Regions from separate parts of the Yimella sp. NH-Cas1 genome, predicted to be linked through region 4. Evidence: predicted binding sites of a transcription regulator. Region 4 holds the regulator's gene; each other region holds the start of a gene.
What was found. The regulator LexA, encoded in region 4, represses DNA repair genes until DNA is damaged. The targets are predictions, from matches to a motif close to TCGAACANNTGTTCGA.
Positions count from the first base shown of each region.

Region 1: a site for LexA is predicted at 1,134-1,149, ahead of MF407_RS02565 (DNA polymerase Y family protein). Genes of this name have one in related genera too.
Region 2: a site for LexA is predicted at 1,134-1,149, ahead of MF407_RS13805 (HNH endonuclease signature motif containing protein). Genes of this name have one in related genera too.
Region 3: a site for LexA is predicted at 1,836-1,851, ahead of MF407_RS10750 (HNH endonuclease signature motif containing protein). Genes of this name have one in related genera too.

Region 1 is NZ_JAKSGG010000003.1:452,884-455,969, reverse strand. It holds gene MF407_RS02570 (PRC and DUF2382 domain-containing protein) at 32-961, opposite strand; gene MF407_RS02565 (DNA polymerase Y family protein) at 1,160-2,740, shown strand; gene MF407_RS02560 (error-prone DNA polymerase) at 2,766-3,086, shown strand, end outside.
Region 2 is NZ_JAKSGG010000003.1:2,791,647-2,794,732, forward strand. It holds gene MF407_RS13795 (hypothetical protein) at 1-272, opposite strand, end outside; gene MF407_RS13800 (class F sortase) at 271-645, shown strand; gene MF407_RS13805 (HNH endonuclease signature motif containing protein) at 1,193-2,737, shown strand; gene pheA (prephenate dehydratase) at 2,734-3,086, opposite strand, start outside.
Region 3 is NZ_JAKSGG010000003.1:2,173,057-2,176,142, reverse strand. It holds gene MF407_RS10755 (siderophore-interacting protein) at 1-16, shown strand, start outside; gene MF407_RS10750 (HNH endonuclease signature motif containing protein) at 29-1,828, opposite strand; gene MF407_RS10745 (GNAT family N-acetyltransferase) at 2,108-3,086, opposite strand, start outside.
Region 4 is NZ_JAKSGG010000003.1:1,767,149-1,770,234, reverse strand. It holds gene MF407_RS08840 (hypothetical protein) at 97-261, opposite strand; gene MF407_RS08835 (Sir2 family NAD-dependent protein deacetylase) at 499-1,389, shown strand; gene lexA (transcriptional repressor LexA) at 1,390-2,112, opposite strand; gene MF407_RS08825 (LysM peptidoglycan-binding domain-containing protein) at 2,445-2,825, shown strand.

The DNA of each region.
Region 1 (3,086 bases), 1.3 Mb from region 4:
CCCCGGGGCCACTTCATGCGATCACGACAGCTCAGTGGTTGTCGCGGCCGTCCTTCAGGTCGCGAGCCTTGTCCTTCGCCTTGTCGGCAAGGCCGCGGTTGTCGTCGCGGTCACCGTCGACACCACGACGGCCGTCCTCGTCGACGACGACTTCCTCACGGCCGACCTCGGCGTCGACGCGGCGCTCGTCCTGGACCTTGTTGGTCTGCAGTCCGACGCGCTCCTTGTCGACGACCTCCTTGTCGACCACCGGACGCTCCTCGGAGAGGGTCACCGACACCTCGTCGTCGCCGAGCTTGCCGCCACGGCTGCCGTCGCCATCGGTGATCGGCTCACGGACGACCTCGAACTCCTCGCGCTCGACCGGCACGGTGACGGTCTTCTGCTCGGTGACGACGTGCTTGCGCAAGCGGACGCGGCCGGTCTCGACACGCTCCTTGCCGACCTTGAGCTCCTCCTCGCGGCGGACGACCGAGTTGTCGTCGCCGTCGAAGCCACGTCGGTCGCGGTCGCCGGTGTCGGGACGGTCGAGGTCACGGTCGACATCTCCGCCACGGCCGGCAACTTCACCAGCAGCACCGGCAACACCCAGGCCGTCACGGTCGCGGTCGCCGTCATTGCCGATGCGGCCGTCATCCACACCGCCGGCGCGGCCACCGTCGAGCTGGTAGTAGCGGTAGATCTCGTCCTGCTCCTGCTCGGACAGGTGACCGTCGGCGTCGACGTTCGGCGCGTCCTTGATGAAGTCCTTGGTGTACGGGACACGCAGGTCGTCACCGTCGTTCTGCGCCATGTCCAGCGGAACGAAGGTCTCGTTGTTGCCGAAAAGCCCGGTCTTCACCGTCACGAAGGTGGGGCGGTCGGTCTCGTCGTCCAGGTAGACCTGGCCGATGGAACCGACCTTGTCACCGTCCTGGTCGACAACGTTCTGGCCGTGCAGCCGATTGATGTCAAGCGTCATGAACTACAACCCCTTCAAGAGATGTTGGTTGAGACTTCCTGCTCTCCCAAGACTGTTCGCTGAACAGTCACATCTCATTTGTGTCATGCCTGAGGACGAAGTGGGGGCTTGCGGAGCGACAGATTTTCTGATTGATGTCCCACCTGCCCGCGACTCACCGCGCTTGCCTAGTTCGTACACATGTTCGATACTCGATGGATGACCGCGTCCATCCCACTCAGCACACGCCCCGCGCGTGCGCTGGTCGTGTGGTGCCCGAACTGGTCGATCGAGGCGGTACGCCGCTCGATGGGAAGCGCCGCCCCGTCGGCCTTCGCACTGGTTCGGGCCGGCCGGCTCGTCGCGGTCTGCGAGACCGCGGCCCAGGAAGCCGTGACCGTCGGCCTACGGGTCCGAGAAGCGCAGGTGCGGTGTCCGAATCTTGTTGTCCTGCAACATGACCCGGCACTCGACGAGCGACGCTTCGCGCCGGTTCTACGTGCGGTGGAGAAGCTCGTTCCCCACATGCAGGTGCTGCGTCCAGGCACGATCGCGATGCGTATCGCCGGTGCTTCGCGTTTCTACGGCAGCGAGGACGCCGTGGTGGAGAGCCTGTTCGACCAACTGAGCGACACCGACGTCCCCGACGCCCGGATCGCGGTCGCCGAAGGACTCTTCGCAGCAGAGCAGGCCGCGTACGCGACGACGCCCGAACGCCCGTTCGTCAACCTGTCCGCCGACGACACCCACCGCTTCCTGCGTACCCTGCCGGTCGAGGCCGTCGCGCAGGAGATCGATCAACTTGACCTGGCAAAAACTTTGCGTCGCATGGGTATTCGCAACCTTGGCGGGTTCGCTCGACTGCCTCGACAACAGGTTCATGCACGCTTCGGCGAGGGTGGCCTGCGCGCCCACCGACTCGCGAGCGGGCAGGACGCTCCTTTGTTGCGCACATCCCCGGTGCCCACCGATCTTTCGGTACGTGCGGTCTGCGACCCACCGGCCACCGACACCGCCACCATCACCCACTGGGTACGCGTTCACTGCGAGCAATTGACCGAGCGCCTGCGCCGTGCCGGACAGGTCTGCCACGAGATCCGTGTCGAACTGCGCACCGAGGCAGGAGTGGTACACGAACGCCGGTGGCGGCACACCTGGCCCTTCGGAGTCGACGACATGGTCGAGCGGGTCCGGTGGCAACTCGACGACTTCGACGCCGAACAGGAGACCCGGTTCGACGCAATCAGCTCGGTGGCCGTCGCCGCCGAATCTCCCACGGCTGCAAGCGAACACGCTCAAGGCCTCTGGGGAGAACGCCCCGACCGACACATCGTCCATGCACTCACCTCGCTGCAGCACGAACTCGGTCACTCGGGCGTGTGCAGTGCGACGTTGGTCGGCGGACGGTTGCTGCACGAGCGACAGGCGATCCGTCCGTGGGGTGATGCCGCTCCGGCCCAGGCCCGGCTGGAGCAACCCTGGCCGGGCACCGTCCCGGGCCCGGCACCGGCCACCGTCTTCCGACGAGCCCGCCCCGCAGAGGTGAGCACGGACGACGGCGAGGCGGTCGGGGTCGATTCGCGCGGCAACCTTTCCCGTCCGCCGACCCACTGGCGGCCGGCCCATGATCGGTCTCCCCGGCGCCGGATCGTCGCATGGAACGGACCCTGGCCGCTGCGTCAGCATTGGTGGCAAAAACCGTTGCAGGTCAATCGTTTTCAGATCATCGACGACGCATCACAGGCGTGGTTGCTGATCGCCGCACCGAACGGCTGGTGGATCGAGGCTCGCTATGACTGACCTACGCAGGTTGTGGTGGTGAGGGATGGGATGGAACAACCCGCCGATCCCGTGGTCGCAACTGGAGCAGGCCCTCTCTCACGGCGTCCGCCCGCAGGTGCGGCAGGAGTTGGTCGCCGACGGTGGTGACGGGCCGGCGTTCTCCCGCAAACGTGCCAAGTTCACTCCGGCCAGGATCGACCGCCCCGACGTCGTCGTGCCCTACGCCGAACTGCATGCCCACTCGCACTACAGCTTCCTGGACGGTGCCTCCTCGCCCGAGGATCTCGTCACCGAGGCGGTGGCGCTCGGGCTGCACGGGCTCGCACTCACCGACCACGACGGGCTGTACGGCATCGTCCGGCTC
Region 2 (3,086 bases), 1.0 Mb from region 4:
GCCCCTGCCGATCCTGGCTCGACGAACCAGACCTCCAGCGGCACCAGCGGTGCATCCTCGTCCCCCGAATCCGGTTCTGCCCCGGGGACATCCGTATCGACTCCGACCTCAGCGACCAGCAGCCCGGCCGGCTCTTCGACGACGTCGACGGTGGTGCCCCAGCCGAAGGACAACAGTCGTCCGACATCGATCGCTGCGACCCCCGGACAGGGCTGCGTGCCGACGAGGGTCGACGTCCCGAGCGTCGGGATCACCGAGCCGATCGTCGCCATGGGCACGAACTCCCAGGGCCAGATCTACCCGCCCGCCCGCACCACCATGTGGTACGACAAATCGCCGCAGCCCGGCGACAAGGGCGTTTCCGTCGTCGCCGGTCACGTGACGTACGACGGGCCGGACGACTTCTACGAACTCGACCGCGTCGCGATCGGCGCGTCCGTCTCGGTGAAGTGCAGCAACGGACGCACCCTGGCCTGGAAGGTCACCGAGCGGCAGTCGGTCAACAAGACCGCACTCACCAGGGACGCCCGCGTCTGGGGCTCCTCGCAAACCCCGGTCGTCGCGCTCATCACCTGCGACCGTGCGTCGAAGGTCGTCGACGGTCACCACCTGAACAACTACGTGGTCTGGGTTCGTCCGGCCTGACTTCGGGTCGCTTCGTCTTCGTCCTGCCCCAGGGACCGAAGGCGCCTTCAACAGGCGCCTCGTAGGAGCAGGCGACCGCCACACCACGACCGGCTGCAGACGTCGCCTAGCTTTGCTCCATTCACGAGTCGGAGAAGTTGCTCGGCGAAACGCCGTCCGCACCCTGGCTCCCCGCCGGCAGCACCGCCGAGGTCCGTATCCGCACCCGGTCCCGCACGCTCACTTGCCGGTGATCGTGGTCGATGCGCAGGTGGAACCCGTGGTGGCGGGCACGTGGGTCACGCTCGATGCAGCGCGTCAGTCTCTGGACGCGCGCCATTGGTGGCCGATCGTCGAACAAGCGCTTCGTCCGGCTCGGTAGCCGCCGTCAACCGGCGTCCGCGGCCTGTGGACAACCAGCGCCGAAACAAGGGGCTGTGGATACCCGCCGGTAGGTGAATTTCGCTGTCGACGAACGAAATTCGTAACCGAGCCTCTTCCATTCATCTTCGAACACATGTACGATGAATGCATCAGGTAGAGCACTTCTGGGGAGGGGTGACCGGGTATGGCCATCGACGACATTCCACTGCCGCACGACCCGCTGGCCCAGGGCCCGATCGCGTTCGGGATGCGCGAGGCTGCGCCCAGTCGCCCCGGTGAGGCAGCCGGCTGCGTCGACACCGTGGCCGGTGCGCTGCCGGCCGTGCGGCGCCTGGCCGACATCAGTACGAACCTCACCGACGCCGAACTCACGGCGGCCGCACGCTCCGCGCTCGCGCACATGCAACAGACCGAGGCGCTTGTGGTCGCCCTGACGACCGATGCGATCGATCGCGGCCTGGTGGCCTCTTCCACGGCAGCCGACGCAGCGCAATGGATCGGCCGCCTGTCCCGCGGCGAATCGATCACCGCCGTCATGGGTGAGGCGGGCACAGGCGCGGCCGGCCCTCTCGTCCCGATCGGTCAGGAGCCGAGCGCGGCGACGGACGCCGATCCGAAGGAACCCCTCCAGGTCGTCGCCGGACTGGAGCCCGGACACTGCTCGCGCCTGGCGAAGCTTGCCCAAGCCTGTCGTGCACCCAAGAACGCACTGGTGCTGGACGCGATCATCAGCGGACGCACCAACGCCGCCATCGCGGCGACCGCACTGCACGAGATCGGACCGGTCACCGCGATACTGCCGGGCGCCGATCGCGACGAGTTGTTGGGCGCGTTCCTCTGCCTGCCGCCCGGGTCCGGCGCGAAGGCAGTCCGTGAACTCACCCGCCGGATCGTCGCCCGCTTCGCTGACGACGACCAGCCTGATGCCAAGGAAGACGCTATGCAGCGGCACGAGTCGCTGTCGTGGTCCAACCTGCCGAACGGGTTGGTACGGCTCATCGCCGACCTCAGCCCCGACAACGCCGAGAAGGTGAAGCACGCGATCCAGGCGATGGCCGCCCCTTCGCCGGCCTCCGAGTGCTGCGACAACGTGCACCACAACCATCGGACGGACGAGGCCGACGGCGATGCTCACCACGACAGTTCGAAGAGCAAGGGCGAGCCCGATCTGCGCACCCCCGGGAAGCGCCGCGCCGATGCGTTCACCGAACTCATTCGTATTGCCGCGCAGGCGGTCGACAACGACGGTCAGACCAAGTCTGCCGGCACCGCGAGAATCGTGGTCACCATCAACTACGAACACCTCGCCGGAGTCCTGTCCGGCCTCGGTTACAGCCAAGGCGGAGTCGGGATGACGCCCGACACGGTCAGACAACTGGCCTGCGACGCCGAGATCATCCCGATGGTGCTCGGATCGAAGAGCCAACCGTTGAACGTCGGTCGAAAACGTCGACTGGTCGACAAGGAACTCCGCGCAGCAGTGATTCAACGAGATCGACACTGCACTCATCCGGGATGCACCAGACCGCCGGTCATGTGCGAGGTCCACCATGTGAAGTACTGGTGGCACGGCGGCGAGACCTCGCTGCTCAACTCGGCACTCATGTGCAGCACCCACCACCGCATCGTCCACCGCGACAACCTGACTGCGACCGTCACCGATGAAGGCGTGACCTGGCATCAGCCCGACGAAGGGGTGCAGCAATGGAGCACCGGGGCAGCGTCCTAACTGTCCACACGCAACATCTCGAACCACGTCTGCGATTCAACGAACGCCTCGTCCGTCGCCGTCGGCACCACAGTTGCCGGACGCCGGTCGGCCCGCGGGTAGGAACCGAAGAAGCGCACCTTCGCCGCCACGCGGTGCAGCGACTTCAAGGTCTCCGCCACGCGAGCATCGTCCAGGTGACCCTCGAAGTCGATCGAGAAGCAGTACGAGCCCATCGCCACACCGGTCGGACGCGACTCCAAACGGGTCATGTTGATCCCACGGGCGGCAAACTGCTCGAGCAACGCCAGCAGGCCACCGGCGTGGTCGTCGTGCTGGAAGAGCATCAGCGTCGTCTTGTCGGCCCCGG
Region 3 (3,086 bases), 410 kb from region 4:
CGAAGAAGCACACTGACGCGGCGACGGATCAGAGTCCTTCGGTGTCCCGGTAGGTCTGTAGGAGTCCGGGTTCGGTGGTGTAGGTGCGGCCGGTGGGTGAGGTCCAGGCGCACACGCCGGCGGTGTTCATGACCACCTGCCAGCCGCTTTGTTTCATTTTGTGGTGGTGTCGGCACAGGCATTGCAGGTTGGTGTCGGTGGTGGGTCCGCCGCGTTGGTAGGCGGTGACGTGGTCGGTGTCGGTGAACACCGCGTGCCGGGCACACCCGGGTGCTCGGCAGTGTTGATCGCGGGCTTGGATCCTGCGGCGCATCGTCTCGGGTGGTCGGTACGCCTGTGAGGTGTCCTGGTGGATGAGTTCGCCGGTGAGTGGGTTGAATTCGACCCCGGTGGTGGTGATCGTGGTGGCGTTCTGGATGAGTGCTTCGATCCCGTACCCGGACAGTGCGCCCGCGCGGTGATGGATTCCTAACGCACCGGTGTCGCGGTTCGTGTCGCTGCTCGTGCTGGTGAAGAGGCCGAGCGCTTCGCCGCGGGTCACGGTCTTCTTGGATGACCTCCCCTTGCTGGGACCGGGTGTGTCACCGCCGGTGCCGCCGGGACCGTTCCCGCCACCGCCGGGGTTGCCGCCTGGGTTGCCGCCTAAGCGGCCGTCGTCGCCGTCATCGCCACTGTCCTCCTTGCCGCGGTCACGACCGGAATCGCCGTTCCTGTTCGCGTCCGCAGAGTTGTTGCTGCAGCCCTGGCATGCGGTGGGAGTAAGGATCTGAATATCAAGGATGTAGTTCAGGTTGCGGGTGACGATCTCGTACAACGCGTCGGCCCGGTACTCACCCAGGAGTTTGTCGGCAGCGTCTTCACTGGTGTCGGACCGTTTGAGATCGTAGGCGCGTTTCTCGACCAGGTCACAGATTTCCGCGACCTGCGCATCGGGCAGGACCGCGGTGAAGGACGCCAACCCGGGGGTGGGGTGGGGGTCGAACCACACCCCGGTCTGCTGTGCTTTCGTACGCTTGTGGGTCTTGCGGGCGGCTGCCGCCTCGAACCTGGTGAGGAGGGTGCGGGTGGAGCGGCGTGCGGACGCCGCACCCCGGCAGTGGATCTTGCGTTGAAGGATCGTGTCTTCGATGAGTTCGCAGGTGTCGGGGCGGGCGTCCTGCAGTTCGGTCGCGACCGCGGTCACGGTGTCCAGGTTCGCCACACCAGCAGCCACCTCCGTGAGCAGAACCGGTGTTTTGGTGGCTGCCCACACCGATTTGCGCACCAGCTGCGACGCGGCGATGCAGGACAGGCGCAGTTCGGCCGCGACACCATCAGCAGCGAACTCACCCACATGCCCCGGCTCGTGTTGCACGAAGTCAGTGCAGGTCACGTCGTGGGCGTCCCAGCGTGCGTACTGACTGATCGAGATCGCCCGGACGGCGCCGGCGGTGTTCATCACCGAGTGCGCCACCCGGATCGATTCCTCGAACTGCCGGGTCTGTGTCACCCAGTGATCCTCGTCGTCACCCTGGTCGCCATCACCTTGCTCACCGGCCGTCTGTTGGTCGATCCCGGTGAGGTCGGTGAGGTCGTCCTGCGTGAAGAACTTGTCGCCGGCTGCGTCCACGGTGAACGGGTTGTCGCTGTTGAGGCGTTCGAACACGTTGTGTGCCAGCAGTTGGGCGATGAGCAGTTGGATGGTGGCGGGGTTCGCGCCTGGTACCAGTTCGGGGTGCGATGCCAGTTCGATGGCTGCGTCGACACCGTCTTCGAGCATCACTGCTTCGAGCAGGTCACGCGGGGTGATCGCGTCCTGTCCGAGGGGTTTCGTCGTGGTGTTCGACATGCCCACATCGTACACCTGTTCGAACCGAGTTGGAATGGTGTGAACGGACGAATATCGTTTGTGGACAACCGAATTGGTTACTCGCGGGTTGTGGAGAATGCGTGGTTGAGCGGTCGTGGTTGGGCGGTCGTGGATGGTTGCCTTGGTTTCGGCGCGTACGCCCTCGTCCCTCGGGCGTTCGGCTCAACCAGCGGCGCCGCGTACGCCCTCTCCCTCGGGCGCGGGCTCAGCGCGCGTGACGGGTGTTCGGTTCAACCGGCGGGGCGGAAAGTGAGTGACTCAGAGACGGGCGTAGATGTACTCGTGGTGCGTGCTGAACCCGAGCGATTCGTAGAGCCCGATGGCCGGTGCGTTGTCGCTGCTCACCTGTAGATACATCGAGCGGACGCCGCGTCGGTCGGCCTCGCGAGCAGCAGCTCCGACGAGGGCCCGCCCGAAACCCTTGCCGCGAAACGCTTCTGCCACGTGCAGGTCGAAGAGTCCGACCCAGCCGGGGGAGTATGCGAGGCGGGTGTTCGCGCGCGGCGCGGTGTCGGAGAGCGTCAGGTATCGGCCGTCCTCGACCCCGGCGAGAACGCGTGCGGCGACGGTTCGTCGATCGATCGTGCGCGGACTCGCCGCACTCCACCACTGGTCCGTCGGTCGAGTTGTGGCATCGACGGTGACGCCTATTGCGGATCGCGCCAGCGCGATCTCGCGTACCGCCGCGGTCATGACAGCGACCCGCGGCGAGCAACGTCCGCCGCGCCGGTCGATCTCGGCCACCACCGGGTGATCCGATGGATCGAAACCGACCGGGCCGGCGATCTGGAACAACGCAGGCAGTCCGAGGCGGGCGTACCAGTCCACGCAGCGGTCCACCGCGTCCGAAGGCGAGAAGCCTGAATCGCCAACGGCAAGAACGGAATTGGCTCGTCCGGTGAATCCTTCGGCGCTGCGCAGCAGCCAATCGCCGAGATGCTCGCTGGTCAGCGGCGGCAGGCCGTCGACCATCAGTCGTTGCAGGTCGTCGATGGGGACGGTGCGGTGCGGATGACCACGACGTGATGCCTTCGGCGGAATCTCCTTGGCCGCGACGACGTCGGCCCACTCGACACGAACGCGTCCGTGCCGGGAATCGACCTCGATCCCGCTGCCGTCCGCGCAGAGCAGCTCGCCGGTCACGTCGGTGAACACGGCGCCGGTCGGGTCGCCCGGAAGAAGTCGGCGACGGACCGCAACCCTGCGTCCGACACGAACCGGCCAGGGAAGGTGAGAC
Region 4 (3,086 bases):
ACCAGCCTACAAACCGTTCGACCGACCCGCCTGCTCAGCATGAAATCGCAGCGCGAGCCGCAGATCCTCACCGGTCCAGGAACGCCGGTGTGCCGATCAGCTCGGGCGTGGCCCGAACGACGTCGGTCGAGCGCCCGCCTGGGCTCTGGCCAGCCCGAGGATGAGGCAGAGGGACGCTGCGGCGAATCCTTGCCTGACGCCCAGGGCCATGACGGCCGAACCGATGGCGACCAGCAGCGCCGAGTGCATCATCCAGGCCACCGCCGCACCGCCTCCGGCGCGGCTGATCGGGGCGGTGGCCCCTGTGCGCCACCACCAGCAACAACGGCAGGATCAGGGGCGAAGGGGCCTCGGTCGTGTTCGCGCGTCCGGCCGTGGAGACAGCTGTCGCCCATCACCGCGAGCCAACCCAGCGTGACCCACCCCGATAGCGTACGAACCGATGCGCCCGCCGGCTCTCGATGAGCCGCGGCCTCGAACTCGGAACAGACCCGACCCATGGAGAACGAAGGTCCGATGGACGACCGCAGCCACCTGGCACACCTGCTCCGCGAGGGCGACGTGTTGGTCATGACCGGGGCCGGGCTGTCCACCGAATCCGGGCTGCCCGATTACCGCGGACCGGACGGGGTACGCCGTGTGGAGCCCATGACCGTGAGCGAGTTCCGGGCCGGAGTCGCTGCGCGGCAACGCTATTGGAGCCGGTCCTATGTCGGATGGGAGAGGTTCCGGACGGCGCGGCCCAACGAAGCGCACCGTCACCTCGCCGCGCTGGAGAAGGCGGGCCTGTTCGAGACGACGATCACCCAGAACGTCGACGGCCTGGCCCAGCAGGCAGGGTCCCGCGATGTCATCGAGTTGCACGGCAACCTCGGGCGAGCCGTCTGCCTGAACTGCCGGGCGCTTGCCGACCGAGAGTGGATCCAGCAGCAGTTCGCCACGCGCAATCCGGTGTTCGCGCAGGACGCCGAGAGGGCGCGCGACCTGCCGCTGCGCCCGGATGGCGACGTCGACATCGACCCCTCGCTGATCCATGACATCGAACTGGTGGTGTGCCCGACCTGTGGCAGCGACCTGCTGAAGCCGGACGTCGTGATGTTCGGCGAATCGGTACCCAAGGATCTGGTCGCCCATTGCTTCAACCGTCTCGAGCGGGCAAAGTCGCTGCTGGTGGTCGGATCCTCGCTCGGTGTGATGTCCGGCTTCCGTTTCGCGCGGCGTGCTGCCGAGCGCGACATCCCGATCGTGCTGGTCAACACCGGTTGGTCGCGAGCGGAACATCTGGCCACCAGACACGTACACCGCCCCCTGAGCGAGGTGCTGCAGGAGGCGGTGTGGGACGTACTGGGTGACGTCGACCGGGACGCGAGCGGCGATCGACGCCGGTGATCAGACCCGCCGCAGGACGGCCGTGACCTTGCCGAGGATCACCGCGTGGTCACCGTCGATCGGGTCGTACGCCGGGTTGTGCGGCATCAGCCAGACCTTGCCGTCGCGACGCTTGAACGTCTTGACGGTGGCTTCGTTGTCGAGCATCGCGGCGACGATGTCGCCGTTGGTCGCGGTCGGCTGCTGGCGCACGACGACCCAGTCGCCGTCGCAGATCGCGGCGTCGACCATCGAGTCACCGACCACCTTGAGCAGGAACAGGTCGCCCTCACCGACGATCTGCTTGGGCAACGGGAAGACGTCTTCGACGACCTCTTCGGCCAGGATCGGCCCGCCGGCCGCGATGCGTCCGACGACGGGCACGTAGGAGGCTGCCGGACGCTGGTCGCCGGCGCCGGTCTCGTCGATGGTGGAGTCGTCGCTCGAGGTGACGCTGGAACCGCCACGCACGCCCCGCTTGTCCTGCTGGTGATCGGGGGAGATGACCTCGATCGCGCGGGGACGGTTGGGGTCACGGCGCAGATAACCCTTGCGCTCCAGCATCGACAGTTGGTGGGCCACCGAACTCGGGCTGGTCAGGCCGACGGCCTCACCGATCTCCCGCATGCTCGGCGGGTAGCCGCGCCGGTCGACGGAGTTGCGGATCACTTCGAGGACCTTGCGCTGGCGGGTGGTCAGCGCTACGCCGCCCTCGTCGTCGGGCAGCTGGTGGATCTTGGCCATGTCGTCTGCGTCCTTCGTCATGCCGTCGGTGAGGTGGTGCGGGCGGGTCGATCGGTACGGCCCTGCATGCCCGGGGTGATGCATCCTGGACGACCGATGAAGCCGCTGTCGGCGAGCCGTGTAGCGCTCTTCGAGGGAGGTTGTCGGTGGTCGGTGCCAGGCTGCGGAGCATGGAAAGAGGCTATGCGGCTCGGACACAGTTTTCAAACATTTGTACGAGGCGTGTCTCGCATCATTCGAACAGTCGTGCTATACATCGTACAGACGTTCTATCGCACACGTGTGCGAAGGAGAACTTGATCCGGCGCCTCGCGCCAGGGACGGAGAACATCATGAGTGCAGTTGCTCACTGGGATCAGCCGCGTGTGGTCCGCACACTGCAGCGCCGGCGTCACCTGACCCTCGTGCCGTCGAACCAGCCGGTCGCACGAGTCGACCGGGACGAGGTTCGGCTCACCATGCGCGGCCGTCGCGTGCTCGCCGTGCTCGTGCTCACCACCCTGATCGCGGCGGGCTGGGGTGCCGGGCGGGCGTTCGCCTCCTCGCCGTCGACGACGCAGTTGGTGGTGCAGCCGGGGCAGACGCTGTCCGAGGTTGCGCACCAGGCCTACCCGCAGTTGCCGGTCGCCGAAGCGGTCGTGCGCCTTCAGCTCGCGAACGACCTCAATACTCTGCATGTCCACCCGGGCCAGTCGTTGACGGCTCCTCGCTGACGACGACTTCGCTCACATGGCGCGCCCCGTCTCCCGATCGTCGGGAACGGGGCTCGGGTGTGTCACGGGGCCTCGCGGGCGTGTCGCGACCAGTCGCGAACGCCTCGGCGCCGTGACCAGCACGTTTGGTGAACGTGCCGGACCGGCCGAGAGACTTTCCGATCCACACCTTGCATCTTGGGGTCGAAACGGAATAGCATCCCTACATCTAGTAGTTACACCGATGTAAGTTGTCCACATGTAGGTCCCCAGGATCTCAAC